DNA from 3 places in the Mesorhizobium sp. M7D.F.Ca.US.004.01.2.1 genome. Region 1 is predicted to be linked to each of the others. Evidence: predicted binding sites of a transcription regulator. Region 1 holds the regulator's gene; each other region holds the start of a gene.

What was found. The regulator PhoB, encoded in region 1, activates phosphate uptake and scavenging genes when phosphate is short. The targets are predictions, from matches to a motif close to TGTCATNNANCTGTCAT.
Positions count from the first base shown of each region.
Region 2: a site for PhoB is predicted at 2,454-2,470, ahead of EN993_RS31105 (toxic anion resistance protein). Genes of this name have one in related genera too.
Region 3: a site for PhoB is predicted at 6,760-6,776, ahead of phnF (phosphonate metabolism transcriptional regulator PhnF). Genes of this name have one in related genera too.

Region 1 covers NZ_RZRQ01000012.1:33,848-43,618, reverse strand. The annotation lists partial or broken gene EN993_RS04345 (phosphate ABC transporter permease subunit PstC) at 1-122, shown strand, start outside; gene pstA (phosphate ABC transporter permease PstA) at 126-977, shown strand; gene pstB (phosphate ABC transporter ATP-binding protein PstB) at 974-1,777, shown strand; gene phoU (phosphate signaling complex protein PhoU) at 1,803-2,510, shown strand; gene phoB (phosphate regulon transcriptional regulator PhoB) at 2,530-3,219, shown strand; gene EN993_RS04320 (ROK family protein) at 3,236-4,483, opposite strand; gene xylF (D-xylose ABC transporter substrate-binding protein) at 4,754-5,794, shown strand; gene EN993_RS04310 (sugar ABC transporter permease) at 6,041-7,393, shown strand; gene EN993_RS04305 (ATP-binding cassette domain-containing protein) at 7,405-8,205, shown strand; gene EN993_RS04300 (CHASE domain-containing protein) at 8,334-9,771, shown strand, end outside.
Region 2 covers NZ_RZRQ01000387.1:336-5,039, reverse strand. The annotation lists partial or broken gene EN993_RS31110 (substrate-binding domain-containing protein) at 1-1,277, opposite strand, end outside; gene EN993_RS31105 (toxic anion resistance protein) at 1,331-2,410, opposite strand; gene EN993_RS31100 (alpha/beta hydrolase) at 2,598-3,263, opposite strand; gene EN993_RS31095 (OpgC family protein) at 3,467-4,690, shown strand; partial or broken gene EN993_RS31090 (substrate-binding domain-containing protein) at 4,704-4,704, opposite strand, start outside.
Region 3 covers NZ_RZRQ01000055.1:6,049-15,819, forward strand. The annotation lists gene phnC (phosphonate ABC transporter ATP-binding protein) at 1-557, opposite strand, end outside; gene EN993_RS11040 (DUF1868 domain-containing protein) at 648-1,385, opposite strand; gene EN993_RS11045 (DapH/DapD/GlmU-related protein) at 1,489-2,106, opposite strand; gene phnL (phosphonate C-P lyase system protein PhnL) at 2,103-2,810, opposite strand; gene phnK (phosphonate C-P lyase system protein PhnK) at 2,813-3,589, opposite strand; gene EN993_RS11060 (alpha-D-ribose 1-methylphosphonate 5-phosphate C-P-lyase PhnJ) at 3,586-4,497, opposite strand; gene EN993_RS11065 (carbon-phosphorus lyase complex subunit PhnI) at 4,494-5,606, opposite strand; gene phnH (phosphonate C-P lyase system protein PhnH) at 5,608-6,219, opposite strand; gene phnG (phosphonate C-P lyase system protein PhnG) at 6,219-6,680, opposite strand; gene phnF (phosphonate metabolism transcriptional regulator PhnF) at 6,801-7,550, shown strand; gene EN993_RS11085 (zinc-binding alcohol dehydrogenase family protein) at 7,566-8,582, opposite strand; gene EN993_RS11090 (ABC transporter permease) at 8,655-9,620, opposite strand; gene EN993_RS11095 (sugar ABC transporter ATP-binding protein) at 9,617-9,771, opposite strand, start outside.

The DNA.
Region 1 (9,771 bases):
TCGGCGATCTCTACACTTCTTCGCTGGTGGCGCTCGGCCTGATCCTGTTCGTCATCACCTTCCTGATCCTTGCCATCGCCCGCTACATGCTGATGCGCATCGACGCCCGCACCGGAGCCTGACCGATGTCGACAGCCACATCGCTTCACCAGAGCCGCAAGAGGAAGAATGCCGTGATGATGACGCTGTGCGTCACCGCGGCGGGCATCGGCCTAGCCTGGCTGGCGCTCATCCTCGGCGCGCTGGTCTACAAGGGCGCCGCCGGCCTGTCCTTTGATGTCTTCACGCAGATGACGCCGCCGCCCGGCGACGCCGGCGGCCTGCTCAACGCCATCTATGGCAGCGTGGTGATGACCGTCATCGCCGTCATCGTCGGCACACCGATCGGCGTGCTGGCCGGAACCTACATGGCCGAGTACGGTCGCTTTTCCAAGCTGACCACCGTGGTGCGGTTCATCAACGACATCCTGTTATCGGCGCCGTCGATCATCATCGGCCTGTTCGTCTACGAACTGATGGTGCGGCCGATGGGGCATTTCTCGGCGATCGCCGGTGCTGTCGCGCTCGCCATCCTCGTCATCCCGGTTGTCGTGCGCACCACCGAAGACATGCTCAATTTGGTGCCGAACGCCTTGCGCGAAGCCGGCACCGCGATCGGCGCGCCGCGCTGGGTGGTCATCAAGTCGGTCGCCTACCGCGCCGCGCTTTCCGGCATCGTCACCGGCATATTGCTGTCGATCGCCCGTATCTCCGGCGAGACGGCGCCACTGCTCTTCACGGCGCTCAACAACCAGTTCTGGTCGAGCAATCTCAACGCGCCGATGGCCAGCCTGCCTGTCACCATCTTCCAGTTCGCTCTCAGCCCTTACGAGGAATGGCAGCAACTGGCCTGGACCGGTGCACTCATCATCACATTGACGGTTCTCGCGCTCAGCATCGTTGCTCGCAGCCTGACCGGACGCAGAGAGGACAAATGAGCCAGATGTTGTCTCCAGACATGACGATCGCCGCCGAGGCCACCGCCAAGGCCAAGATCGAGGTCAAGAACCTCAACTTCTACTACGGCCAGAGCAAGGCGCTGAAGGACATCACGCTGTCCTTGCCCGAGCGCAGCGTCACCGCCTTCATCGGGCCTTCGGGCTGCGGGAAGTCGACGCTGCTGCGCGTCTTCAACCGCATCTACGAACTCTATCCCAAGCAGACCGCCGAAGGTCAGGTGCTGCTCGACGGCCAGAACGTTCTCGACCGCTCGCAGGATCTCAACCTGCTGCGGACCAAGATCGGCATGGTGTTCCAGAAGCCGACGCCATTTCCGATGTCGATCTACGAAAACATCGCTTTCGGCGTCAGGCTCTATGAGAAGCTCAGCAAGTCCGAGATGGACGGCCGCGTCGAGCAGGCGCTGAAGCGCGCAGCACTCTGGAACGAGGTCAAGGACAAGCTCAACGCCAGCGGCCTCAGCCTCTCCGGTGGTCAGCAGCAGCGGCTCTGCATCGCCCGCACCGTGGCGGTGAAGCCGGAAGTCATCCTGCTCGATGAGCCGGCCTCGGCGCTTGACCCGCTGTCGACCGCCAAGATCGAGGAGCTGATCGACGAGTTGCAAGCCGACTACACGATCGTCATCGTCACCCACAACATGCAGCAGGCGGCGCGCGTGTCGAAGCAGACGGCCTTCATGTATCTGGGCGAACTGGTCGAGTTCGACCGCACCGAGAAGATCTTCACGTCGCCCCGCGAGAAGCGCACGCAGGACTACATCACCGGCCGCTTCGGCTGAGTTCAGGCATACGAGGGACAAGATCATGGGCGAACACACAGTCGCTTCTTTCGACGAGGATCTCGGACAAATCAGCAGGCTCATCAGCGATATGGGCGATCTCGCCGGCTCGATGGTCGGTGGTGCCACCAAGGCGCTTTTGAATTCCGATAACGCCCTCGCACAGCGCGTCGTCTCCGACGATGCGATCATGGACGCGCGCCAGCGCGAGCTCGACGACCGCGCCATCACGTTGATCGCCAAGCGGCAGCCGATGGCCGACGATCTACGCCATGTCGTCGGTTCGATCCGCATGGCCGGCGATCTCGAACGCATCGGCGACCTTGCCAAGAACATCGCCAAGCGCGTCGGCACCGTCGGCCTCAGCGTCACACCGCGTGACCTGTCGCATTCCATCGACGCAATGGCTCAGCTGGTGCTGATCCAGGTGCAGGGCGTGATCGAGGAGTATGCGGCGCGCGACGCCGCGGCCCTGGCGAAACTGCGCGCCGCCGACGAGCGCATCGACGTCAAATACACCTCGGTGTTCCGCGAACTGCTGACCTACATGATGGAAGACCCGCGCAACATCACTGCCTGCACGCATCTGTTGTTCTGCGCCAAGAACCTCGAGCGCATCGGCGACCATGTGACCAACATCGCTGAAAATGCCTATTATGTTTTGACCGGCACGCAGTTGCCCGCCAATCGCCCGAAGCAGGACGAGACGGCAATGTCCGCGCCGGCGGCATGACGACAGGGGTGACCAGTCGATGATCGCGCCACGCATCATGGTGGTGGAGGATGAGGAGCCGCTAGGCGTGCTGCTCCGCTACAATCTGGAATCCGAGGGTTACCAGGTCGAGGTGGTGACGCGCGGCGACGAGGCCGAGATCCGGCTGCAGGAGAACGTTCCCGACCTTCTGGTGCTCGACTGGATGGTGCCTGCGGTTTCGGGTATCGAACTCTGTCGTCGGCTAAGAATGCGTCCCGAGACCGAGCGGCTGCCAATCATCATGCTGACCGCGCGCGGCGAGGAAAGCGACCGCGTGCGTGGCCTGTCGACCGGCGCCGACGACTATCTGGTCAAGCCGTTCTCGACGCCGGAATTCATGGCCAGGGTTAAGGCGCTGCTGCGCCGCGCCAAGCCGGAAGTGCTGTCCAGCGTGCTGAAGGTCGGCGACATCGTGCTCGATCGTGAGTCGCACCGGGTCTATCGCAAGAAGAGCGAGATCCGGTTAGGGCCGACCGAGTTCCGCCTGCTCGAGTTCATGATGCGCCATCCCGGCCGCGTCTTCTCGCGCAGCCAGCTGCTCGACAATGTCTGGGGCGAGACGATCTACATCGACGAGCGCACGGTCGACGTGCATGTCGGCCGCCTGCGCAAGGCGGTCAACAACGGCCGCATGCCGGACGTCATCCGCACCATTCGTGGGGCGGGCTACGCGATCCGCGAGGATTGAACTCGCCCGTCTGAATTCACGCCACGTTTTTGCCTGCGACGCTTCCTCTCGCCTGCGCGCCCGGCGCGAAAATCTCCTGGTCGACGAAGGTCAGCGCGCGCATGGCGCAGCCTTCGCGGATCAGCGGCAGTTCGTTCGGCTCGGTGTCGAAGGAAATCGATTTCGAGTGCTGGCCGCCGGCGGTCTGGGCAATCGCCTCGCGCAATGCCGGCTCGATCAGGTCGAAGGCAGCGGCGCTGACGCCGACCATGGCGACGGGCGCCGGATCGATCAGCGCGAACAAGCTGCCGAGACCGTAGCCGAGCGCTTCGCCGGCCTTGCGATAGGCCTCGCGCTCGGGGCCATCCCTTTCGCGGGCCGCGGTCGCCAGGGCGCGCATGTCGGCGTCGCTGACATCGGCGACGGGTTCTGCGTCCTCGCCCAGCTGCCTGGCGTTGCGCCAGATGGCGTAGTTGCCGGCATAGGCCTCGACGCAGCCGCGCCGCCCGCAGCGGCAGAGCGCACCTTTCGGCTGATGGATCATGTGGCCGAACTCGCCGCCCGAGGAATGGGTGCCGGTGAAGAGCTCGCCCTTCAGCACCAGGCCCATGCCGATGCCATGCGACAAAAGGATGGCGATGAAATCGTCGCGGTAGCGATCAGGATCGCGCCAGCGTAGCGCTATCGCCATCATGTTGCAGTCATTCTCCATGGTGGCGGGGATGCCGAACTCGTCCTCGAGTATGTCGGCGAAGGCGATGTCGGTGTGCGGCGTGATAGGCGACCACAGCATGGCGCGGGCGCGGGTGTCGGTGATGCCCTGGATTGCCAGCGCAATGCGGGCGATGCTGCGGACGTCGAGATCAGGGTCCTCGAGACGGCGCCGCACGATTGCCGTGCATTCGCCGATCAGCGCGTCCCGCGACATGGTCAGCGTGTCCAGCCGGCGCTGTTCCTCTGATATCACCTGGCCGGCATAGTCGATGACGGCGACGGAGAGAAAATTCAGCGACAGCACCACGGTCATCACCGCCGCCGCTTCCGGATTGAGGCTGAGGCCAACCTGCGGCCGGCCGCGTTTGAGCGAGCCGGCCTCGCTTGGTTTGCTTTCGGTCAGGATGCCTTCGCCGATCAGGTCGGAAGAGATCGCCGATATGGTCGAGTGGCTAAGGCCGGTTGTCGCTGCGATCTCGGTGCGGGACGGCTGTCCGGCGCGGCGCACGGCCGCAATCACCATCGCCCGGTTGCGCCGGCGCAAATCGTCGTGGCGGATTCCGACCGACATGTTTCTTCAAGTCCTCCCGGTCGCCGCGGTTCTCCGTGCCCCTCGAACGCTGTCGGCAACGCAGTCAAATACTGGCAGAAGCCGCCCACTCTGTCATTTATTTATTCCGGGGCCCGAAAAAAATTCGCGAGCACATCAAAATCCATCAGAATCGATGTTGACAGCGTTCGGGTGTTGGACCAGTATTTTTTCGAGGCTCGAAAAAATAGGGCCTCTGTGCCGGCCTTCGGGTCAGTTTGGTCGCGCCATACGCGGCGCAGGGAGGATATTATGAAAAGATTCACAGCCGCCATCCTGGCGGGTGTCGCCATGTCGCTGACGCTCGCGTCGGTCGCGCAGGCGAAGGACAAGGTCATCGGCGTTTCGTGGTCCAACTTCCAGGAAGAGCGCTGGAAGACCGACGAGGCCGCCATGAAGACGGCGATCGAGGCTGCCGGCGACAAGTACATCTCCGCCGATGCGCAGTCCAATCCCGGCAAGCAGCTTACCGATGTCGAAAGCCTGATCTCGCAGGGCGCCAATTCGCTGATCATCCTGGCGCAGGATGCCTCGGCCATCGGCCCAGCGGTGCAGAAGGCGCTGGACGAAGGCATTCCGGTCGTCGGCTATGACCGTCTGATCGAGAACAAGGACGTCTTCTACCTGACCTTCGACAACAAGGAAGTCGGCCGCATGCAGGCCCGCGAAGTGTTCAAGGTCAAGCCGGAAGGCAACTATGTCTTCATCAAGGGTTCGGGCGCCGATCCGAATGCCGACTTCCTGTTCTCGGGCTCGATGGAAGTGCTCAAGGAAGCCATCGACAGCGGCAAGATCAAGAATGTCGGCGAGGCCTATACGGACGGCTGGCTGCCCGCCAACGCCCAGAAGAACATGGAACAGTTCCTCACCGCCAACGACAACAAGGTCGACGCCGTGGTCGCGGCCAATGACGGCACCGCCGGCGGCGTCGTCGCGGCACTGACGGCGCAGGGCCTTGCCGGCACCGTGCCGGTCTCGGGTCAGGACGGCGACCACGCCGCGCTGAACCGCATCGCACTCGGCACGCAGACCGTGTCGGTGTGGAAGGACGCGCGCGAACTCGGCAAGAACGCCGCCGAGATCGCCTCGCAGCTCGCCGACGGCAAGAAGACGAGCGACATTGCCGGCGCCAAGGACTTCACGACACCGGGCGGCAACACCGTCAAGTCGCTGTTCCTGACCCCGGTTGCCATCACCAAGGACAATCTCAACGTCGTCATCGACGCCGGCTGGATCAAGAAGGACGAAGTCTGCGCGGGCGTCGCCGCCGGCACCGTCGCGGCCTGTAACTGATCTGGATCACGTCGAAATATCTGAACGCCGCGGCCCAAAAGCCGCGGCGTTTTCTCAAAAAGATTTGTATTTCCGCATCACGCGGATAGCTTCGGGAGCAATTCCAGGAAAAGTGCGTAGCGGTTTTCCGTCCGGAATTGCGTCAAAACAAAGAGATAGAACGGTTCGGCGTTTCCGGGAATCGGTGAACCGTTCTAGGCTGAGTTCCGGCATCCGCGTCAGACGGCCAGCCGGTGGGAGGAAATCATGACCGACACGACGTCCAACCCGCAGGCCGACACCGCGCGTGCGTCGGAGCTCGGCGTGGTCGCCCGGTTCCTGAAGGCGACCGAGATCGACACCCGCATGCTCGGCATGGTCGGCGCCCTGCTGATCATCTGGATCGGGTTGCATGTCATTTCCAGCCTGCGCCTCGGCGTCAATCCGCTCGATTTCGACAGCCGCACCTTTCTGACGCCGCGCAATCTCTGGAACCTGTCGGTACAGACATCGGCGGTCGCCATCATGGCCTGCGGCATGGTGCTGGTCATCGTCATGCGCAACATCGACCTGTCCGTCGGTTCCGCCGAGGGCCTGATCGGCATGGTGATGGGATTTGCCCAGGTGCATTTCCTGGTGCGGTTTGTCGGGCTCGAACTCGGCAATCCGTGGATCTGGGTTCTGGCGCTGGTCATCGGCCTGGCGCTCGGCCTGCTGATCGGGGCCTTTCAAGGCTTCGTCATCGCCTATCTCGAAGTGCCGGCGTTCATCGTCACGCTGGGCGGACTGCTGGTCTGGCGCGGTGCTGCCTGGTGGGTCACCAGCGGCCAGACGGTGGCACCGCTTGACGCCACCTTCCAGCTCATGGGCGGCGGGCCGTCGGGATCGATCGGCGCGACCTGGAGCTGGGTCGTTGGGATCGTGGCCTGCCTCGCCGTGGTGTTTGCGCTTTTCAACGGGCGGGTGCAGCGCAAGCGTTTCCGGTTTCCGCTGCGTCCGATCTGGGCCGAGACGCTGCTCGGCGTCGTCACCTGCGCCGTCATCATGGGTGCGGTCTGGCTCGCCAACTCCTATCCGTGGCCGATCGGCATCGTGAACCGGTATGCGGCCGCCAACAACATCACCGTGCCCGAAGGCGGCCTGTTCATCGCTCACGGCATCGCCATACCGGTGCTGATGGCGATCGCCGTCGGGCTGGTCATGACCTTCATCACCAACCGCACGCGTTTCGGCCGCTATGTCTTTGCCATCGGCGGCAATCCCGAGGCTGCCAATCTCGCCGGCATCAACACGCGCTGGATCACCATGAAGGTGTTCATGATCATGGGCGTGCTGGCGACGATCGCCGCCGCGATCTCCTCGGCCCGGCAGAATTCGGCGACCAACGTGCTTGGAACGCTAGACGAGCTGCTGGTCATTGCCGCCGCCGTCATTGGCGGCACGTCGCTCGCCGGTGGTTCGGGAACGATCATCGGCGCCATGCTCGGCGCGCTGCTGATGCAGTCGCTGCAGTCAGGCATGGTGCTGCTCGGCGTCGACTCGCCGCTGCAGAGCATTGTCGTCGGCGCCGTGCTGGTCATCGCCGTCTGGCTCGACACCGTCTATCGCAAGCGCGTCTAGGAGGCATGGCCATGACTGACAAGATTGCTCCTGCGGCCACAGCACTGATCGATATGCGCAACATCTCGATCGCGTTTGGCGGCATCCGCGCCGTCGACGACGCCTCGATCGATCTCTTCCCCGGCGAGGTCGTGGCGCTGCTCGGCCACAACGGCGCCGGCAAGTCGACGCTAATCAAGATCCTGTCCGGCGCCTACAAGCGCGATGGCGGGCAGATATTCGTCAATGGCGAGGAAGCGTCGATCTCCAACCCGCGCGACGCCAAGAAATACGGCATCGAGACGATCTACCAGACGCTGGCGCTGGCCGACAATGTCGATGCCGCCGCCAATCTGTTCCTCGGCCGCGAGCTGATGACCGCCTGGGGCACGCTCGACGACGTTGCCATGGAGGCGGAGGCGCGCAAGGTGATGGGGAGGCTCAATCCCCGCTTCCAGCGCTTCAAGGAGCCGGTGATCAAACTGTCGGGCGGCCAGCGGCAATCGGTGGCGATCGCGCGCGCCATCCTGTTCAATGCACGCATCCTGATCATGGACGAGCCGACGGCAGCGCTTGGTCCGCAGGAAACGGCGCAGGTCGGCGAGCTGGTCAAGCAGCTCAAGTCCGACGGCATCGGCATCTTCCTGATCAGCCACGATATCCACGACGTGTTCGAGCTTGCCGACCGGGTCTGCGTCATGAAGAACGGCCAGGTCGTCGGCACAGCCCGCACCACCGATGTGACCCAGGACGAGGTGCTCGGCATGATCATTCTGGGCAAATGCCCGCCCGGTGCCATTCCCGGACCGGGGGCGCTGAAGATCGCTGCCTGAGGTCAGACCAGGTCGCGGGTTGCCGGACTCGTGATATGCTAGCCGTCAGCATGGCTTGGCCTTGCCATTGTGTTGGCACGGCGACTTGCCCATAAAGGTCCCTATTCGCTCAGGGACCACATCATCCGTTGAAGAAGCTTTTTCCAATCGTCGCGTTCATCGCCGTTGCGCTGATCAGCATGACGATGGCGGGGTTTGCCTATTTCGCGACGCAAGAAGCCGCCCGCATCAAGTTCGAAGCGACGGCCGACGACGCGCTCAACCGAATCGAGAGCCGCATCGACCTGCATTTGTCGCTGTTGCGCTCGACGCAGGCCCTGTTCGACGCCCGCAACGGCGATATTTCCGGCAACGAGTTCAAGGCGTTCTTCAAAGCGCTCGATGCCGACAACAATTTTGCCGGCTTGCGCGGCATCGGCTATGTCAGGCTGGCGAAGGCTGGAGACGAGGCGGCGGTCGAACGCGATATGCTGCGCGACCATGGCGTCAACCATCCAATCTATCCTGACACCACGCAGCCTTGGCGCACCCCCATCGTGCTGTTCGAGCCGCTCGACCCGTCCAACCAGGGCAGCATCGGCTATGACATGTTCAGTGAACCGGTGCGGCGCGCGGCGATCGAAAAGGCGATGTCGGATGACCACCAGCACGCCAGCGGGCTGGTGCAACTGGGCCAGGACACAGGTGCCGCGCAGACGTTCACCGGCTTCCTCGTCTTCGTGCGGCTCAATGTCGAAACCGCACCCGATGTCATCAATGCGTCCAGGTCCTCCACGGCCGGTTTTCTCTATGCGGCTTTTCGGGCTCGCGACCTGTTCCAGACCGCGCTCAGCCGGTCGCCGCTGCTGCCGGTCAACACCGAAATTTACGATGGCGACGGCGCGGTGAACGGCGACAATCTGTTGTTCCGGTCGGAGACGCCACCGGCTTCGACCTTTGGGGACAGGCTGCTGGTCACCCGCAAGATAATGGTGGCCGGCCGGCCATGGACTGTCCTGTTCCGGCCGACGAGCGCCTTCTCGCAGCCGTCGTCGCGCGCCATTCCGGTTATGCTGGGGCTGTTCGGCCTGTTGCTGGCGGGCGCCATCGCGCTGGTGGCGCGGTATCAGGAGCGGGCCTATGAGGCGGCGTCGCGCTTGCACGAAACGACGGAAAAGAGCCTGCTCGAAAAAGACCTGATGCTGCAGGAGATGAAGCATCGCATCAAAAATTCGATCACCAGGGTGCTGGCGATCGCGCGCCAGACGGCATCGCGGGCCACCGACGTCAACGAGTTTTCCGCATCCTTCTCGGCCAGGCTGCAGGCGATGGCGGCATCCCAGGACATGCTGACGCGCTCGCGCTGGCAGAAGGCCGATCTTAGCGATCTCCTGCGCATCGAACTGGGTCAGGTGTTCGGCAAGGATCTGCCCGATGAGCTGTTGTCGGGGCCACAGGTGCTGCTCGACGAAACCACGACGCAAGCGCTCGGCCTCACCTTCCACGAACTGGCGACGAACGCGCTGAAATACGGCGAAGCCGGCAATTCGGCCAATACCCTGAAGGGCGACTGGGCGCTGAAGGTGG
Region 2 (4,704 bases), on a different contig from region 1:
ATCTGCTGCAGCGCCTGCTGGGCACAGGCATACATGTCGGTGCCGCCGCCGGCATGCTGGTCCGCGACGGCAGCCAGCAACTGGGCTTGCCCGGCAGCATCGCCGGTCGCTTCGAAATTGGCGCGCACGGCACTGTCGAACGGCAGCACGAAGATGCGGTCGGACGGCGTCCATTGCACCAGCACCTCGCTGGCCTTTTCCGGCGTAAACAGGAACTGCGCCGCTGCCTGTAACTGTTTCTCGCCCTGGTCTTCCATGGAGCCGGAAAAGTCGAAGCACAGTGCCGTCAGTGAAGGCTTGCGCAAGGCTTCCTGATAGAGATCGAGCGCCTTGCGGATCACCGCCGGCTCCGGCATGCGGATCGAGGTCACCAGTTTGCCCGGATCGAAATTCCAGTCGGGTTCGGCCGCGGCCTGGATCGCCGAGCCGCCAAGCGGCAGCCGCCGGCCGGTGTCGGCGATGCGTTTGCGCACCGCATCCGACTGCAGATAGGCGAGCAGGTCGGTGAAGAATTTTTCGACCTCCGGGCCGCGCCCATGGTCGATGAAGCCGAGCGGCGAATCGCCGACCGCGACGCCGTCGGCCGGATAGACGGCATAGAGCGGCTCCTTGCCCATCTGCTTCAGTTTGTCGTTGGTCTCCTTCAGCGTCGCCTCATAGTTCCACATGGCGTCATAGACGGTGCCCTTGCCGGCCGAGTCGACATAGAGGTCTGCCAGCCAGCCCGACGAGCCTGATGAGCGCTCGACGCCTTGCAGCAAAGCGCTCACCGTCTCACGCATATTCGGATTGTCGAGGTCGCCGGGCTCGATCACTTCCTTGCCGCCGAGTGCGCTGGAGAGCATGGCGAGATAAGCGCTGGCGCCGGAATTGGATTGCGTTGCCGAGGTCATCAGGAATTTGAGCTTGCCGTCCTTCACCGCGGCCAGAATGTCCTTCATGAAAACTGGCTTGCCGACCCAGCCGAGTTCGGCGGCCTTGGATTTGCGCACGCCCAAAATAACCGGCATCTGCGCGATCGAGGTTAAATTGCGCACCTTGCGACCGGAATCGAACAGGTCGACCCAGACACTCGAGGCCGGCCAGACCGCATCCTGGTCGAGCCCGGCAGGCCGCTGCAAGCCAAGGCCGATGTCGAGCGAGCCCTCATAGGCGAAGGTGCATGTGGCACCCTGCTTGTCGCAGAACTCCTGAACGATCGGCTGCAGTACAGTGTTTTCCGAGCCCGATACGATGGAGAATTTGACGTGGCTGGCGTTGCAGGCGGCCAGCAACATCGCGAAGGCCAGCAGCAGAACGGACGTCAGCGTCTTCGGCATGGCGGTTCCGATCAGGCCTGGGTCAGCGCTTTCTTCAGATCGATCGTCATCTGGTCCATCTGCTTTTCAGCATCGGCCCGCTTCTGGCGACCCTCCTGCTGGACCTTCAGCACGCCCTGCACGGTGTCGATGAGATCGCGGTTGGCCTGCGCCAGCGTCTCGACATCGACAATGCCGCGCTGCGCCTGTTCTTCGATCGAGATCGCCTGATCCTTCATCATCTTGGAGGTCTGCCGGATCATCTCATTGGTGGCGTCCGTCACCGTCTTTTGCAGTTCGAGCGCCGATTTCTGATTGGTCAGCCCAAGCAGGATGACCATTTTCTGCTTCCAGGCCGGCACGGTGAGCGCCGAGGTCGCCTGCAGGTTCTCGATCAGCGTCTCGTCGCCGGACTGGACGATGCGGATCTGCGGCAGTTGCTGGATGCCGAGCTGGCGCGCCTGCACCAGATAGAAGACGCGCTTTTCCAGACGATCCAGCGCCTGGACCGCATCCTGATAGGTCTGCGCCTCCAGCGTGCCGCCGACATCGCCGCTGGCCGAATCCGCCGCGGCCTTCAGCTTGGGCAATTCGTTGGTGCGATAGTCGTCGACGAATTTCTTGCCTGCCTGCACATAGGCGTCGAGCTTGAGGATCGAGTCCTTGGTCTGCTCATGCAGGTCGTCGAGCACGGCGATGTCGCGCCGCAGCGTATCCTTGTGGCGGTCGAGTTCGAGGCCGATGCGGTCGATCTGGCCGGCAACATCCTCGTATTTTTCCTTGAAGCGTTCGAGCCGCGCCTTGAAGGAGGAAAACAGATTGCCGAGAAACCCTTCGTCCTTCAGCGAAGCCGGATCGAGGTTCTTGGCCTTCATGATGATGTCGGTCAGCAGATTTCCGGTGTCGCCGAGATCGCGATTGCGAAGCTGACCCAGAATCTTGTCGGCATAGTCGCTGACAGCCTGCTGGGCACGGTCGCCATAGACCGAAATGCCGGCGCGATCCCTGACGTCGATCGTGCTTTCGATCCTGGCGATGTCGGACGGGTCGGCAACGATTGCCGGCAATGTCGAGGTGTCGTCGAGCAGAGTGATGCTGTTCTTGTCGGCCATGCAGACCTCCCCTCAAAATGAACAGTATCTCCATAGGCTGTGTGTGACAGGGATATGTCGGCATTGTGGATAAGGGAAGGGGCCGACCCGGCTCTGGGCGCAAAACATGCGGGTTTCAGCCTGAAAACGGGCAAGGTTTGCAGGGATTCGATCCGGTGGACAAGCTCATTCCGCCGGCTACTGTCCATCAGTCTTGTGCGACGGTGGCTGGCGCTGTCAGCCATTGCCTGACGATCGCCGCGTCGGCGCTGCCGAATTCATGACCCGATGCAACAATCCGGGCATCGATCTCGGCGCCATGCTGGCTGAGCAATGTCACCAGCGCCGGCGCGAAGGGCGCATAGGTGAGATCCGCGGCGCCGGCGATGATGAGCGCTCGCACCTTTGACAGATCCGTCGCCGGCACGTCATCGAGCACCGGCATCGGTCTCAGCAGCGCTGCGCGTTCGACGAGGCCCGGACGCAGCAGCATCAGGCTCGAAACCAGATTGGCGCCGTTCGAATAGCCGAGGAACATCGTGCGGGAGAGGTCGAGATGATGGCGTGCGGCCGCGTCAGCAACGAAACCCGCAAAGGCCTCGGTTTCGGTGCGGATGCTTGCCTGTTCGAAGCGCGTCGGCGTGATGCGCGCGAACCAGCGGAAACCATCCTCCTGGACGATGCGGCCGCGCACCGCGATCAGCACGGCATGCGGCGCGATCTCTCGTGCCAGCGGCACCAATGTGGTCTCGTCGACACCCGACCCATGCAGCAGGAAGAGGCATTCGTCGGTTGAATCCGCAGGGCTGTAAAGGCGGTAGCTGAAGGCGAGATCACGCAGCAGCGCACCATCTTGTGAGGTCCTTTCGGTCATGGCCTCATCCTTTTGATTCCATGATGATTCCCATCTGTTTGCCGGCTTCAAAACGCAATATTTTCAAGCTCCGCGAAAGTTGATTGAACCGGGCGCATTACAGTCCGTTTCTTCGCCGATACCATTGCTTCGGGAGGAATCGAAGCGGTGCGCCGGGGGTCGCATTGCCGGCATGAACAACCAGCTTTGAGGCCTTTTTGTCGATGACCACCCAGATTTCCCCAGACCGCGATTCGCGTGTCCCAGACCGCGATTCGCGCATCGCCGATCGCGACACGCGTATCGATGTGTTCCGCGCTCTCGCTCTGCTGACCATCTATGTCGACCACGTACCGGGTACCGCCTTCGAGTATCTGACGTACAAGAATTTCGGCTTTTCAGACGCGGCGGAAGTCTTCGTGCTGATCTCCGGCATCTCGGTCGCGCTCGCCTATGGCAAGAAATTCCAGCCTGGAAACCGGTTGTTGGCGACGTTGAAGATGTGGCGCCGCGCTGGTGTGCTCTATGCCGCCCACATCGTCACCACCATGGTGGTGATGGCGATCTTCTGCGCCGCGGCGGTGTTTGCCAGGCGACCGGAGCTTTTGACGATGATCAACCTCGAGCCGTTGATCAAGAATACGCCACAAGTGCTGATCGGCATCGTGACGCTCGGCCACCAGCTCGGCTATAACAACATCCTGCCGGTCTATGCCGTGCTGCTCCTGCTGGCGCCGGTCTTCCTGCTCTTCGTCAGCTACCGGCCATTGCCGGCGCTTGCCGCATCCGGCGCGCTGTGGCTGGTCGCTGGGATCTACCAGATTGCTCCGCCCAACTATCCCGAGCCTGGCTTCTGGTTTCTTAATCCACTGTCGTGGCAGTTCCTTTTCAATATCGGCCTGGCAGGCACGCTGCATGTGCGTCGCGGCGGTAGCATCCCGGTCAATCGCTGGCTGGTCGGCGCGGCTTTGGCCTACACCGCGACCGCTGTGGTCTGGGTGCATAGCCCGCTCTGGGGGCAGATCTCCTGGTTGGGTCTGCCTCCGGTGCTGACCGGCTTCGACAAGACGTTCCTGTCACTGCCAAGGCTGCTGCATATATTGGCGGTGAGCTACCTGATCGTGGCATTCCCCGCCATCTCGAACCTGTTTCGCACCGGGCGCGATCATCCGCTTGCCATATTGGGCAAACGATCGCTGCCGGTTTTCATTGCCGGCACTGTGCTCGCAATGGCGGCGCAGGTGCTGAAGCTGATCAATCCGGGCGGATTTGCCTATGACAGCCTGTTGATATCGGCCGGCATCGTCATGCAGTTCGCGGTCGCCTACTATCTCGAATGGCTTTCGGGCCTCGGCTGGTCCGGGAAAAGCAGGCCGGCTCACAATCCGGCACCGCCCGTCCATGCGTCCTTCGGCATGTCGTCGATGGCGACAAGAATGGGGCGTTGAGGCGTCAGGCGGCT
Region 3 (9,771 bases), on a different contig from region 1:
GCGTTGAGCGGGTCGAGCGATGCGATTGGCTCGTCGGCGAGGATCACTCTGGGCTGCTGCATCATGGCGCGGGCAATGGCGACGCGCTGCTGCTGGCCGCCAGACAAGGTGCCTGCGGGCTGCAGTGCGGTGCGGGCGATGTCGAGCCGCTCGAGTGCCGCGACCGCTTCGGCGCATTCGGCGCGAGAGAACATGCCGAACAGGTTGGTGATGGTCGAACGGTGGTTCAGCTTGCCGAGCAGCACATTGGTCAGCACGTCGAGGCGCGGCACCAGGTTGAACTGCTGGAAGATCATGGCGCAGTCACGCTGCCAGCGCCGCAGCGGCGAGCCGCGCAACTGGGAGACCTCGGCGCCGTCAAAAAAAATCGACCCCTGGCTGGGATCGATGAGACGGTTGATCATGCGAAGAAGGGTTGATTTGCCGGCGCCGGAACGGCCGATAATGCCGACCATCTGACCCTGCGGGATCGCGATGTTGATGTCGTTGACGGCAGTGTTCTTGCCAAATCGTCGGGTGACACCGCGAATTTCGAGCGTGGCAGAGGTTGCTGGCATGGGGGCAGGTTCCAGTCCGGACCATTGATCGTCAGGCTCTCGCCTAACGCAGCCACATGAACCTGCCGTGTCGCGATGATGTCAGTTTTGTTACGGTCCACAGGTGTGGAGTTTCGGCCGGCCCAGGACCAGCAGTTCCTCGAAGTGCTCCATGTCCCTGAAGCTGCAGAAGGCGGGGGCCTTGATTTCGACTACGGGAGCCTGCTGCTCGAAAAGTACCAGGCAATCGTCGAACAGGTCCTGCCATGCGGCGGCCCGATCATCCGCAAGACGCTGGATCTGATAGGCGAAGGTGATGTGGAAGACGTAAGCGTTGTGATCGGGATGCCGGTAACCGAACGGCACGGCCAGTGCGTCGCGCCATTGACGCATGATGCGCAAATCGTCGTCCGTCGCGCCGGCAACGGTGAGGCCGGTCGGCAGAACTTCGACCACCTTGATGTTGAATGGGCCGAAGCCCTCGAAGCCCCTCAGCCGCTCCAGATAGAGGCGGGTCATGGCGTCGATGCTGGTGTCGAGCGGCACGTCCTGCGGCCAGTAGGGCAGTCGCCGGCGATATTCGATGATGCCCTGGAACAGCGTCATGTGCAGGCTGGAGACGGGCGTGAAGGCGAGCCGGTCGGCGTCTTGCATTGCCAGCATGCGGTCGCGCACCGCAAGTACCACAGCCTCTGACGGTGAACCGGTGACGAGATGACTGACGACCGTGTTGCCGGGCTCGATCAGGAAATTGCCTGACGTGTCGTAGCGCGTGCCGAGATGAACCGGCGGCTTCGGATTTGAGCCGGCAAAGAATGCGGCGAGCGAGGGTTTGATGGAAACGGACATTGCGATCTCCAGCGAAAGGCCGCGTCCTGCCCGGGCGATGTGTCAGGGATATGAAACAGGCTCGCTCATGACGATGATGTGATCGCCTTTTCCTGGCATTGCTCTATCCGCCGTATTTCTCCAGGAAAGCCTCGGCCGACAGTTCTCGGAAATCATCGAGCGAGGCGCGCAGCCTTGCATGGTCCCAGTCCCACCAGGCGAGCGCCTGATAGCGTTCGGCCGTGCGGCGATCGAAGCGCTCTCGGATCGGTTTTGCTGGCACGCCGGCGACGATGGTGTAGGGGGCGACGTCCTTGGAGACAACCGCACCGGCGCCGACCGCGGCGCCATCGCCGACAGTGACGCCGGGCAGGATGGTCGAGCCGTGACCGAGCCAGGTGTCATGGCCGATGGTGACCCGCCTGGCGCGGCGCTGGGCGAAGAACTCGCTCTCGTGCTCTGCGTCGTCCCAATAATCCGAGGCGCGATAGGTGAAATGGTGCAGCGTCGGCCGCCAGGTCGGATGATTGGTGGCGTTGATGCGTACGCTTGCTGCAATGTTGGAAAACTTGCCGATCGTGGCGCACCAGACGGCGCAATCCTGCATCATGTAGGAATAGTCGCCGAGCTCGCTTTCCGACACCCGGCTGCGGTCGGCGATCTCGGTCCAGCGGCCGAGCGTCGAGTTCTGCACCTCCGCCGTCGGATGGACCAGCGGCGTCTCTGAAAGCTTCCTGGTCATGCGGCGATTTTTCCGGGAGCGAAAGCGGTGACGTCGATGATGCGGTCGGCAACCGCCTCGCGCACGTCGTGGTCATGGAAGATGCCGAGCAGGGCGACATCAGCCGCCTTCTTGGCGGCGATGAGTTCGATCACGACATCGCGGTTCCTGGCATCGAGCGAAGCGGTCGGCTCGTCGAGCAGCAGGATCGGATGCTCGGTGATGAAGCCGCGTGCGATGTTGACGCGCTGCTGCTCGCCGCCGGAGAAGGTCGCAGGCGGCAATGCCCAGAGTTTCTCCGGCAGGTTGAGCTGCGCCAGCAAGGCGCGTGCCTTGCCGCGGGCAATCTCGCGATCCTCGCCGCGCTCGACCAGGGGTTCGGCAACGACATCGAGCGCCGAAACGCGCGGAACGGTGCGCAGGAACTGGCTGACGTAGCCGATCGTTTGCCGGCGTATGGCCAGCACGGTGCGCGGGCTGGCCGTGGCGAGGTCGATCAGCCCGTCATCGTGCGTGACGATGATCTGGCCTTCGTCGACGGCGTAGTTGCCGTAGAGCATCTTCAAGATCGAGCTCTTGCCGGCACCGGAGGGGCCGCCAAGCACGGTGCATTCGCCAGCCCTGATCGAGAACGAGACACCGGCGACAACAGGCAATTTGATGCCGTCGCGCAGATGCATGGTGAAGCTCTTGGCGACGTCGGAGACAACGAGCGGCGTCGGCATGGTTACACCTGCAAAATGGAGGAGACGAGGAGCTGGGTGTAAGGCGCGCGCGGGTCGTCGAGTACGCGGTCGGTGAGGCCGCTTTCAACGACGCGGCCGTCCTTCATCACCATCATGCGTTGCGACAGAAGTCGCGCCACGGCAAGGTCGTGGGTGACGACGATCGCCGCGAGACCAAGATCGGTGACCAGGCCGCGTAGCAGGTCGAGTAGTCGCGCCTGTACCGAGACGTCGAGGCCGCCGGTCGGTTCGTCCATGAACACCAGGCGCGGGCCGGTGACGAGGTTGCGGGCGATCTGCAGGCGCTGACGCATGCCGCCGGAAAAGGCGCGCGGCTCGTCGTCGATGCGGTCCTCGTCGATCTCGACGCGCGACAGCCAGTCGACGGCGGTGGCGCGGATCTTGCCGTAGTGGCGATCGCCGACCGCCATCAGCCGCTCGCCGACATTGGCGCCAGCCGACACCGTCATGCGCAGGCCGTCGGCAGGGTTCTGATGAACAAAACCCCAGTCGGTGCGCATCAGGAAGCGGCGCTCTGCCTCGCTCATGCGGTAGAGCTCGCGGAACTGGCCGTCGCGCATGCGGTAGCTGGCGGTGCCGGAGCTCGGCAGCAGCCGCGTCGACAGGCAGTTGAGCAACGTCGTCTTGCCGGAGCCGGACTCGCCGACGACTGCCAGGACTTCGCCCGGCCACAGGTCGAAGGAGACGTTGTCGCAGCCAACGCGCGAGCCATAGAATTTGGAGAGCGCCGAGACGCGCAGTAGCGGTTCGTCGGTCATTGCGTCGGCTCCATGTTTCCTGGGGCGAGATGGGTTTCGGGGGCAAGGTGGCCGCGATGGCCGTCCGCCCGTCGCTTTTCGCAATGGTCGGTGTCGGAGCAGACGAACATGTGGCCGCCATGGTCGTCGAGGATGACCTCGTCGAGATAAACGTTCTCGGTCGCGCACAGCGCGCAGGGCTGGTCGAAGGTCTGCACTTCGAACGGATGGTCCTCGAAGTCGAGGCTGACTACTTCGGTGAAGGGCGGCACCGCGTAGATGCGCTTTTCACGCCCGGCGCCGAACAGCTGCAGCGCCGGTGAGCGGTGCATTTTTGGATTGTCGAATTTCGGCGTCGGCGACGGGTCCATCACATAGCGGCCCTCGACCTTGACCGGATAGGCATAGGTGGTGGCGATGCGGCCGTGCTTGGCGATGTCCTCGTAGAGTTTGACATGCATGAGGCCGTATTCTTCCAGCGCATGCATCTTGCGCGTCTCGGTCTCGCGCGGTTCGAGGAAGCGCAAGGGTTCGGGGATCGGCACCTGGTAGACAAGCACCTGGCCCGCTGTCAGCGGATGCTCGGGGATGCGGTGGCGCGTTTGGATGATGGTGGCGCTGGCAGTGTCGGTCGTCACCGCGACATTGGCGACCTTCTTGAAGAAGGCGCGGATCGAGACCGCATTGGTGGTGTCGTCGGCGCCCTGGTCGATGACCTTCAGCACATCGTCGGGGCCGATGATCGAGGCGGTGACCTGGACGCCGCCGGTGCCCCAGCCATAGGGCATCGGCATTTCGCGCGAGGCGAACGGCACCTGATAGCCGGGGATCGCGATGCCCTTAAGGATCGCCCGGCGGATCATCCGCTTGGTCTGCTCGTCGAGATAGGCGAAGTTGTAGGTGGCGATGTCTGTCGGTTGAGCGGTCATTCCGCGGCCTCTCTTTTCTCTTCTACCTTCGCCGGGTTTTCGCGTGCCTCATATTCGGCGCGCATGCGGCGCACGAGGTCGAGCTCGGCCTGGAAGTCGACATAGTGCGGCAGCTTCAGATGCTCGACGAAGCCGGTCGCCTGGACATTGTCGGAATGCGAGATGACGAACTCCTCGTCCTGGGCAGCCGCGACGACATCTTCGCCGAGTTCCGAGGCGCGCAACGCGCGGTCGCAGAGCGCCATGGCCATCGCCTTGCGCTCGCTCTGGCCGAAGACCAGGCCGTAGCCGCGGGTGAATTGCGGCGGCGCCTTGGCCGACCCTTTGAACTGGTTGACCATCTGGCACTCGGTGACCCGCACAGTGCCGAGCGGCACCGCGAAGGGCAGTTCCGGCACGTCGAGCTCCAGCTCGACCTCGCCGATGCGGATCTCGCCGACGAAGGGATGGTTGCGGGCATAGCCACGCTGCGTGGAATAGCCGAGCGCCAGCAGGAACCCTTCATCGCCGCGCGACAGTGCCTGCAGGCGGATGTCGCGTGCCATCGGGAATTCCAGCGGCTCGCGGGTGATGTCGCCGGGGACATGGTCTTGCGGCATGTCGCCATCCGGCTCGATCAGGCCTTCGCGGGCAAGGATCGCCGAGACGCGAGGCATGGCTTGCGCCTCGGTTTCACGCCGCAGCGGTTCGGCAACGTCAGCGCCGGCGGCAAGCTCGGGATCGAGCAGCCTGTGCGTGTAGTCGAAAGTGGGCCCGAGCAACTGGCCGCCGGGCAGGTCCTTGTAGGTCGCCGACACGCGCCGCTCGACCAGCATGTTGGCGGTGTCGATGGGCTTGGAGTAGCCGAAGCGCGGCAGCGTTGTGCGGTAGGCGCGGACCAGGAAGATCGCTTCGATCATGTCGCCGCGTGCCTGGACGATTGCCAATGCGGCCAGTTCACGATCGTAGAGCGAGCCCTCGCTCATCACCCGGTCGACGCCGAGCGCCAGTTGCTCGACGATCTGGTCGAGACGAAGGGCCGGCACCGAACGGTCGCCGCGCCGGCGATCGGCCAGCAGGCTGTGGGCATTGGCAATGGCCGCTTCGCCACCTTTTACCGCAACATACATCTTACACCTCCATCGTCTTGATGCGCGTCGTGCGCGGCAAGCAAGCAATGCCATCAGCGGTGGCGAGGATGATGTCGACGCCGCGCGGAAAACGCTTGATATTCTGCTTCCACTGCTCGACGAAATGGCGTGGCATCTGCGCCGGCGCGATCGTGGCGCTGGTTTCGATGCCGGGACCTTCGAGCAACAGCGGCGTGCCGGAGACGAGATCGCTGACGTGCAGGATCAGCGTGGTCGAACGGTCGGGATAGTCCTGCGTGCCCTGCGAAAAGCCGTCCAGCGACATCATCTCGGCTGGCGTGGCGATCAACGCGAAATGCGCATCGGCCGGCGTGTTGGCCAATGGCGCGCCGGTGTGGAAACCAAGCCAGGATTTGATGGCGGCGGAGGCCTGCAAAGTCGGGTCGAGCCACAGCGGCGTGTCGTTGTCGCAAAGCGCCAGCGCTATGGCGCCGGCGCTTGCCGAGAGTGGCGCCGGCGGGCGAGCGAAGGCCGGCAGCGGCTGTACACTGCCCGGCCGTGCCATCGCGTCCATGACCGCTCGGAACACGGTCTGGGCATTGAAGACCGGATCGGCGAAACCGCCTTCGATCGATTGCGCTGCAATGTCCATCAGTCTTCTCCGCGAACCATGGTGAAGAAATCCACCTTCGTTGCCGCCGTCTCGGCGCGGCGGCGTTCATGCGCCGTGGTCAGAGCCGACCGCAGAGGCGCTATCAGATTGGTCTCGATCTCATTGCGGCGGGCAGGGTCCTGCCACAGCGCGTCGGCGATGGCCGCCAGCCTTGCCTTTTGCTTGTCGCGGCCAAGCGCATAGCAATGGCCGACCTGTCCGGACGGCAGCCGGACCGTGGCGCGGGTGACGGTCGCCTCACCGACATTGAAGGGCGCGCCGCCGCCGCCGATGCGGCCGCGCAGGGTGACCAGGCCGGTCTCGGGGCCGCGCAGCAGTTCAGCGTCCGAAGGCAGTCCGGCCTCGTTCCAGAGCCGCACGATGTCATCGCCGCTGGATTGCGCCAGCGTTGCCATGGCGGCCTTGCGCTCGGCCTGGTCGCGGGCTTCCTGTCCTCGCATCAGCAACATTCCTCTTTCCTAAATTTGTCTATTGATATAGACAACTATACAAATTATACCTATTATCTAGCGCGAGTCCATGACGGGTGGATGACAGGGCTAAAAGGCTGGGGGCAATCAATGGTCGGGCGGCTGGCAGCGGACAGTATCGAGCGGCGCAGCGGCGTTTCGCTTTGGCGGCAGATCGCCGACAAGATCCTGCAGGCGATCGCCATCGGCGATTTCACGGAAAATGCCGCGCTGCCGCCGGAGGTGGCACTGGCCGAGCGCTATGGCGTCAACCGCCACACGGTGCGCAGCGCCATAGCAGCACTTGTGCAGGAAGGCGTGCTGCGGGCCGAGCAGGGACGCGGCACCTTTGTGCTGTCGCGCAAGCGGCTGTCCTATCCGATCGGCGCGCGCACGCGTTTTTCGACGGGCTTGCAGGGGCAAACGTCGGAACGGCATATCGTCCTGCTCGCCTCGTCGGTCGAGCCGGCCAGCCAGCGCGTCGCCGAGGGCCTTGGCCTTGCCAGGGGAGCTGAGGTGATCCGTCTGGAAACGCGCGGCGAAGCCGATGGACGGCCGGTGTCGCGCGCCGCCGGCTGGTTCGATGCCAGTCGCTTTGCCGGAATCGATGCCGCGATGGCTGAGACCGGCTCGATCACCGCGTCGCTGGCGCGTTTCGGCATCGACGATTATCTCAGGCAATCGACCGTGCTGTCGGCGCGCCATGCCGATGCGGCGGACCTTGCCGATCTCGACCTGCAGCCGGGCGCCATCGTGCTGGTCACGGTCGCCGTCAACGTCACGCCGGACGGCCAGCCGATCCAGTTTTCCGAGTCGCGCTTCCCGGCCGAGCGGGTCGAGCTCAAGCTGTCTGCGCTCTGAGCCGCCGCCGGTAGCCTATCCGACCTCGATCACAGCCTTGATCAGGCCGGATTTTTCGTGTGCCCAGCGAGCGAGATCGGACGGCGTTTCGGCAAGCGATGTTCGGTGGGTGACGAGCTTGGCCAGCGGCACGGCGCCGTTGCGGATCGAGGCGGCGACGTGGTCGAAGTCGGCGCGCAAGGCGTTGCGGCTGCCGATCAGCGTCATCTCGCGTTTGTGGAATTCCGGATCGGAAAAGCTGATGTCGTCCTTGACTACGGAGACCAGCACCAGCGTTCCGCCATGCGCGACATGGGCGAAGGCCGACTGCACCGACTGGGTGTTGCCGGTGGCGTCGAAGACCACATCGAAGCCTTCGCCTGATGTCGCCTCCCTGACCAGATCGGGCGCCGCGCCGCGCGAGCCGTCGAGGGTCTGGAAACCAAGCTCATTCGCGGCGAAGGCGAGCCTTTCACTGCTCATGTCGAGCAGCGTCACGTCGAGCTCGGCGATGCGGGCGAAGATGGCGGTGCCGAGTCCGATCGGGCCGGCGCCGATGACCAGCGTGCGGGCGCCGGGTTCGGCACATGAGCGCCGCACGGCATGCGCACCAATCGCCAGGAACTCGACGGCGGCGGCGTCGGCCAGAGACAGGCCGTTTGCCGGATAGAGATTTTGCGCCGGCACCAGGATGCGTTCGCACATGGCGCCGTCGCGATGCACGCCGAGCACCTCGATCCTGACGCAGCAATTCGGCTTGCCGTGCCGGCAGGCGATGCATTTTCCGCAGGAAAGATAGGGGTTGATGACGACCGGCTCGCCAACGGCCAGTTCGACGCCTTCGCCGGTCTCCACCACGGTACCCGATACTTCATGGCCCATGATGCGGGGATAGGCGAGGAACGGGTGCTTGCCTTCGAAGATGTGGTAGTCGGTGCCGCAGATCCCGACATGGCTGACCGCCACCAGTGCCCAGCCGGCAGGCGGTGCAGCGGGCGCGGGGTGGTCTTCCAGGACAAGGTCGCCGGGCGAGCGGCAGACGACGGCTTTCATGCGCAATTCCAGTGTTCAAAAAGGGCGCCGGCCTGTTGTTTGAGCGGACCGGCGCATCGGTTCAGGGACGATTCACTTGCCGCGGCGGCGCAGCCCGTCGAAGTAGACGATGATGATGATCAGCGCGCCGGTGATGATACGCTGCCAGAACGAGTTGACGTTGAGCAGGTTGGCGCCGTTGTTGATGGTGGCCAGGATGAAGGCGCCAAGCAACGGTCCGTGCACCGAGCCGACGGCGCCGAACAGCGAGGTGCCGCCGATGACCGACGAGGCGATCGCCTGCAACTCCCAGCCCTCGGCCTGGGTCGGATTGCCGATGCCGATGCGGGCGGCCAGCAACACGCCGACGAAGGCCGCGCACAGGCCCGACAGCGTGTAGGCCATGTAGATGGTGCGCTGGACGTTGACGCCGGACAGGCGCGACGCCTCGGCGTTGGAGCCGACCGAAAACAGATACCGGCCCCAGCGGCTGTGATGCAGGAAGACATAGGCCGGAATGCCGACCAGGATCACCATCCAGAACAAATTGGGGATGCCGATAAAGGAATTGCGCGAGAACGCGGTGAAGGTGTCGCTGTTGATGTTGATCGAATTGCCGTTGGTCATCAAAAGGCCGATACCGCGCAGCGAGGTCAGCGTCGCCAGCGTGATGATGAAGGGCGGCAGGCCCATCTTGACGATGCCGAAGCCGTGGAACATGCCGATGGCAACACCGACCAGCAGCGTCACCAGAATGGCAAGCCAGATGGGGAAACCGGCATTGATCATCATGGCGACAACGACGGTGGCGAAGCCGACCACGGCGCCGACCGAGAGGTCGATGCCGCCAGTGATGATGACGAAGGTCTGGCCGACCGCCATGATGGCGATCATGGAGCCCTGGCGCAAAAGATTGGCTATGTTGTTGGCCGAGGCGAAGCTTGTTGTCGCCACGGAGAGGAGGATCCAGAGCAGAACCAGCAGCGCCAAAAGCGTCAGCCCAAACAGGACGTTGTAGTTGCGCTTCGGTTTTTCGACAGCAATCGCCTCGGTGCTCATATCTGTCCTCCCAGCTTTTCTTGTTTCTCGGCGAGCGCCTGCGTGAGAATGTCCTCGTGGCTGGCGGCGCGAAAGCCATGGCTGGCCACCAGTTTGCCGCGCCGGAACACATGCAGCGTGTCGGCGAGTTCATAGACTTCCGGCAGATAGG